Kaistia algarum: one gene and its partner. Each later gene encodes a partner of the first gene's protein in a complex. Links are inferred from orthologs where the notes say so. Each region holds a gene or a part of one and is shown on either strand. Other genes may lie near its edges.

Region 1 (3,014 bases):
AGCCGTGATGCCAGGGGATCAGCCGAACGGCCTGCTGGCGGACACGTTCCCGCCGATCGCGGCGCTGCAGACCCGCATGTTGAACGACATCCAGGCGGGGTTGGGACGCGTGGAGCAGACGACGACCGCCATCGATGCGACGACGCGCGAGACCAAGGCGTCGGCGGACCGGATCGAACAGCAGACCGCCTCTATCGCCGATGACGTCCGCAATCTGGCGGACGCCGCAGACCCGGTGGTGGCGGCGCGCAAGGCGATCGTCGCCGCCGGCTTCACGCCGGATCTCTCGGGCTATATCGCGGCCGTCTCCTCCGGCTCCATGGCCCAATATCAATTCGTCGATACGGGCCTTCCGATCTCGGTCGAGGATTTCGAGGCGGCGCTGCTGCGCTTTCGCTACGACACGCCGGAATTCAGCAATTTCATCGCTGGGCCGCTCGTCTATGACAGCCGCTTCCGGTCGGTCCGCACGGCGTTCAACGCTGTATCCTCCAACGCCCCGAAGGGCGTTCTCGACGTATCCGGAATTTTTCAGGCCGCTTGCGGCCAAGGCGGCGACAGCTTTCTAGACAAGCTCTACCGCTTCAATCTGGCCGACCAATGCAGCGACCGGAGCGCCTGGCTCGAACAGGCGAGCGGCCTGCTCAAAGCGATGGGCGGCAGTCTCTATCCGCGTGTCCCTACCCTGAGCCTCTCGAAAGGTTGAACGCAAGCCGGCCGCAGGTGACGCGCCTTCATGAAACCGTCGCCATTGCGCTCCAAGCCTGACGATCGAGGATTGGCGCGGCCGCGCGGGGACTTCCCCAATACACAGTGCCGGGATAGAAGCGGCCGACAGCCTTTCCTTCCGAGCCACCGCCCAAACGGGGATTCCCATGACCGCGATCATCGACATTACCGCCCGCCAGATTCTCGACAGCCGCGGCAACCCGACCGTCGAGGTCGATGTGCTGCTTGAGGACGGCTCGCTTGGCCGCGCCGCCGTTCCGTCGGGCGCCTCGACGGGTGCGCATGAGGCGGTGGAACTGCGCGACGGCGACAAGTCGGTCTATCAAGGCAAGGGCGTCCTCAAGGCGGTAGAAGCCGTCAACACCGAGATCTTCGATGCCATCGGCGGCATGGAAGCCGAGGAGCAGAGCCTCATCGACACGACGATGATCGAGCTCGACGGCACGCCGAACAAGTCGCGCCTCGGCGCCAATGCGATCCTCGGCGTATCGCTTGCCCTCGCCAAGGCCGCTGCCGAAGCTTCGGGCCAACCGCTCTACCGCTATGTCGGCGGCGTCAATGCCAAGGTGCTGCCGGTGCCGATGATGAACATCATCAATGGCGGCGTGCATGCCGACAATCCGATCGACTTCCAGGAATTCATGATCCTGCCCGTCGGCGCGCCGACGTTGGCTGAAGCCGTGCGCTGGGGCTCCGAAGTCTTCCACACGCTGAAGAAGGCGCTGAAGGACGCGGGCCACAACACCAATGTCGGCGACGAGGGCGGCTTTGCGCCGAACCTGCCGTCCGCCGTCGCGGCGCTCGATTTCGTCGCGAAGTCGATCGAGAAGGCCGGCTACAAGCTCGGCGAGGACATCTATCTCGGCCTCGATTGCGCCGCGACCGAGTTCTTCAAGGACGGCAAGTATAATTATGAGGGCGAGGGCGTCGTACGCACCATCGACGAGCAGATCGACTATCTTGCCGATCTCGCCTCGAAATTCCCGATCATCTCGATCGAGGACGGCATGAGCGAGGACGACTGGGCCGGCTGGAAGGGCCTGACGGACAAGATCGGCGACAAGGTCCAGCTCGTGGGCGATGATCTCTTCGTCACCAACACCACCCGCCTCTCGCGCGGCATCAAGTCGGGCACGGCGAATTCGATCCTGGTCAAAGTCAACCAGATCGGCTCGCTGACCGAGACGCTTGATGCCGTCGCCATGGCCCACAAGGCGGCCTACACCGCCGTCATGTCGCACCGCTCGGGCGAGACCGAGGATTCGACCATCGCCGATCTCGCCGTCGCCACAAATTGCGGACAGATCAAGACCGGCTCGCTCGCCCGCTCGGACCGGACCGCGAAGTACAACCAGCTGATCCGCATCGAGGAGCAACTGGGCATCCAGGGCCAGTATGCCGGGCGCAGCATCCTGAGGGGCTGATTCGGATCGCCAAGCGCCTTCGGCCGGTGCGGCATCCGCCCTGGCCGAAGGCGGATTGATAAGGCAACCGGGACATCAGGCACAGTTTCGGGATGCTGTGCAAAGCCGCTCGGTGCAAAAGTCGATCGCCCCGCGCTTTTGTTAGCCCCGCGTGAAAATTCCGGTTGTCCCGCGCGAGGATATCGCGCCAAACTCGTTCAAAATCACGGGAAACTCGTTCGGAACCGCCGAGGCGGCCAGCCGTTCGATTGTTTCAGATGACCGACGGCCCCGCATGGGCTCCTTGGCGGCTGGTTCCCGAATTGCGATCGAGGGCAGGATGAACGGGTCGGCGTTGAAGATCGGAGCGAAGATCCGAGAGGCGCGGCGCCACCGTCGTCTGACGCTACAGCGCGTCTCGTCGAAGTCCGGACTTTCGATTGGCTTTCTGAGCCAGGTCGAACGGGACATCACCCGTCCGTCGCTGAGTTCGCTGGTGACGATCGCGCGCTCGCTCGACCTGCCCGTCAGCGCCTTCCTGCATAGCCCCGACCTGCCGACCGCGGTCTCCCGGGCCGACGGCCGCCATGCCTATCCGATGCGCCACGGCGGCCCCTCGGTCGAGCAGCTCTCGACGACGTTTCCGGGCCAGCTGCTGAACGCGACCAAGCTCCATGTGCCGGCTCGCCACCGCAGCAATATTCTTTCCTTCGAGGGTGAGCAGGTCGTCTATGTCCTGACCGGGACTGTCCGCTACAAGCTGGACGACACCATCTACGAACTTCAGGCCGGCGACGCCTTTCATTTTTCGACCAGACAGCCCTATGAGATCGTCAATCCGACCGATGATCATGCCGAATTGTTGGCTATCGGCACGGAGCC
Region 2 (3,400 bases), 430 kb from region 1 along the record:
TATGGCGCCACGCGCTGGCCAAGTCAAAGCCCTCGGCCGGCGAGTCCCCGATCGACGCTCTCTTGCGCTCATCCGTCGCGGTGCGCCCCAAGAGACCGGCGGCCGCGACGTGCCTCGTCCTCGATCTTTGAAATGCAAAAGGCCCGCGCGAACCGCGCGGGCCTTTTGCACGACGGCCTAGATCGCCGTGCGTCCTACCGGACGCGAAGAGGCAATCTATCTCTTTGTCTTCGCATCGGATGGACCCGAAAACCGGATTCCACTTTTCGGTCCGATGCTCTAGCCGCTCGAAGCGTCTAGCGACGCTGCCACCAGCCGCCCCGCTTGGGCCGGCTGTCCTCGACTGGCGCCTCGGGCTCGGCCGGAGGCTGGGTATTGGGCCCGTCGACCATGGATTCGTCGTCTAGGCCTTCCGGATCGGCGCTCTGACGCGAGATCACATCCTCGGTGGTGATATGAAGTCCCTGGGCCTCGTCTTCGGGCTCATCGTCTTCCGTATCGCCGACCTCTGGCATGTCGAGTTCCGGCTGGTCGTCGATTGGGTCGAACAGCGGAACCTCCATCTCCCCGACATCGGCGACGGGGATATCGTCCGCGATCAGGCGGTCGCCGGCATCCTCGGGGTCGATGTCGCGAATGCCTTCCGGCTCGACTTCGATGAAGCCCTCGGACTGCACTTCGCCGGTTTCGTCGAGTTCGAGTGCCGCCTGTCCCGATTCGCCGGCTGCCTCGTCCTCGCTGCCCTCGACATCGCCGGGTGCCCGGCGGCCGCGACGGCCGCCCCGACGTCCGCGGCGGCGGCGGCGGCGGCCTTCCTCGGTGTCGTTCGCATCGCCGGCTTCACCCTCGCGGGCCTCGACCGGTTCAGCGTCGGCACTGTCTTCGCCGGCATCTTCGCCAGTCTCGTCGTCGGCGGTCTCTGCGTCGCCGGCTTCGCCTGCGGCGGCATCACCCGGCACGACAGCGCCGTCGGCACCCCGACGACGCCGACGACGGCGGCGCTTGCGGCGCGCTCCGTCTTCGCGCTCGGCGCTGGCCGTCGAGGGCTCAGTCTCGGTCGCCTCGGCTTCGACCTCGACCTCGGCTTCCTCTTCCGCCTCGGCGGCTTCCTCTTCCGGCTCGATCGAATCGGGCTGCACGATCACAGGCGGCGGCGCGGGCAACTCACGCGGCACGACGGGCTCGCCGCGCTCCAGCGTGTAATGCGCTGCGGAGGCAACGGTCTCGTCCGCCAGAATGGTGATCGAGATGCCGAAGCTCTGCTCGATCTCCGCGAGATGGGTGCGCTTCTGGTTGAGGATATAAAGCGCGACGACGGTGCGCGTGCGGATGATCAGATTGTGGGTCGCACCCTTGAGCAGGCCGTCCTCGATCGAACGCAACACATGCAGCGCGACCGATGCCGGCGCACGGACATGGCCGGTGCCATGGCAGTGCGGGCAGACCTCCATCGAGCTTTCGACGACGCCGGTGCGAATGCGCTGGCGCGACATTTCCATCAGGCCGAAATGCGAGATCCGGCCGACCTGGATGCGCGCGCGATCGTTCTTCAGCGCCGTCTTGAGCTTGTTCTCGACCGCCCGGTTGTTGCGCTTCTCCTCCATGTCGATGAAGTCGATGACGATAAGGCCGGCGAGATCGCGCAGGCGCAACTGGCGCGCCACTTCCTCGGCCGCTTCCAGATTGGTCTGGTAGGCGGTGTCTTCGATATTGTGCTCGCGCGTCGAGCGGCCCGAATTCACATCGATGGCGACGAGCGCCTCGGTCTGGTTGATCACCAGATAGCCGCCGGACTTCAGCGTTACCTGGGGTGAGAACATCGCGTCGAGCTGCGCCTCGACGGCGTAGCGCGCGAAGATCGGCTGCGTCTCGCGATAGGGCTGAACATTCTTGGCATGACTCGGCATGAGCATGCGCATGAAGTCCTTGGCCTCGCGATAGCCGTCATCGCCGGCGACGAGAACCTCGTCGATGTCCTTGTTGTAGAGATCACGGATCGACCGCTTGATCAGGCTGCCTTCCTCATAGACGAGGGTCGGCGCCGCCGAACGCAGCGTCAGCTCACGGACATTCTCCCAAAGGCGCAGCAGATATTCAAAGTCGCGCTTGACCTCGGCCTTGGTGCGCGAGGCGCCGGCCGTCCGGAGGATGACGCCCATGCCTTCCGGCACTTCGAGATCCTGCGCGACTTCCTTAAGCCGCTTGCGGTCGGCCGTGTTGGTGATCTTGCGCGAAATGCCGCCGCCGCGGGCCGTGTTCGGCATCAGCACGGAATAACGACCGGCGAGCGAGAGATAGGTGGTGAGCGCCGCGCCCTTGTTGCCGCGCTCTTCCTTCACGACCTGGACGAGCAGCACCTGGCGGCGCTTGATCACTTCCTGAATCTTGTATTGGCGGGCACGGGCGCGCCGCCGCTCCGGAAGCTCCTCGAGCGCGTCCTCGGCACCGACCGATTCGACCTGGTCCTCGGGATGCTCTTCCTCGGCGCCGACCTCTTCGACATGGCTGTCGGAAGCGGGCGCGTCGAGTTCGGGATGATCGTTGTCCGTGCCTTCCGCGTCGTTGGTCTCGGTCCCCTCGGAAGCGGCCGACGCTTCGTCGGACGAACGCGCTTCATCGGAGGCAGTGCCCTCCGCTGGCTCGCCACTTTCGGACGGTGATTCGGAAACCTGGTCGGATCCGGCTGCGGCCTGGCGGCTCGACGAACGGGGCTGGCGGCGAGCGCTCTGGCGCGTCGCCCGCTCTTCCGCCTCGCGCTCTTCAGCCTCTTCGGCGTCGATCAGCGCCTGACGGTCGGCGACGGGAATCTGGTAATAGTCCGGGTGGATTTCGGAAAAAGCCAGGAAGCCGTGGCGATTGCCGCCATATTCGACAAAGGCGGCCTGCAGCGACGGCTCGACGCGCGTGACCTTGGCTAGATAGATATTGCCACGCAGCTGCTTGCGGCTCGCGGACTCGAAGTCGAATTCCTCGACCCGGTTGCCGCGCACCACCACCACCCGAGTCTCCTCGGGATGGGTGGAATCGATGAGCATCTTGTTCGCCATATTGAAAACTCTCCGGGGCCTCCGCGCGCGAGGCTGCGGCCGGCGCAGTGCGCCGATGCCGCGCTGGTCGCGCGGAGACGATTATGGGGGAAGAAGAAGGATAGGAGCGCGCGTTCCCCCGCCGGACCCATCGACGCCCCGGCGCCGGAACGGTCCGGTACCTTGCTGGCGGAGAGGGGAAATATCGGCAGAACCATGAATACGCGCTTGAAACCTGTACTTCGCGGGGGCGCGGGGACGGCGCCTCCAAGGGGAGACAGGCGAGCCTAGCAAGCCCGCTGTCTTGACCGCAGGCGACCCTCAAAATGCGCGTGGAAAATAGGAACGCCATGCGCGGCGAGGATGCCTGTCCC

What was found. The genes of interacting proteins can lie anywhere in the genome.
Region 2: the proteins of eno (region 1) and OSH05_RS17020 are in contact, whole or in part, in a solved structure (PDB 2FYM), measured with the Escherichia coli proteins. The link is inferred for Kaistia algarum from one-to-one orthologs.

The regions. Positions count from the first base shown.
Region 1 is NZ_JAPKNJ010000002.1:386,132-389,145, reverse strand. Bases 97-3,014 are described here. They hold eno (phosphopyruvate hydratase), read left to right. Parts: upstream 97-875; coding sequence 876-2,153; downstream 2,154-3,014. Other genes in these bases: OSH05_RS15090 (helix-turn-helix domain-containing protein), read left to right, coding at 2,473-3,014; OSH05_RS15100 (hypothetical protein), read left to right, coding at 97-706. Also shown: more of OSH05_RS15100, read left to right, coding at 1-96. UniProt on the Escherichia coli protein: Catalyzes the reversible conversion of 2-phosphoglycerate (2-PG) into phosphoenolpyruvate (PEP). It is essential for the degradation of carbohydrates via glycolysis.
Region 2 is NZ_JAPKNJ010000002.1:811,464-814,863, reverse strand. Bases 97-3,400 are described here. They hold OSH05_RS17020 (Rne/Rng family ribonuclease), read right to left. Parts: upstream 3,048-3,400; coding sequence 297-3,047; downstream 97-296. UniProt on the Escherichia coli protein: Endoribonuclease that plays a central role in RNA processing and decay. Required for the maturation of 5S and 16S rRNAs and the majority of tRNAs. Also involved in the degradation of most mRNAs.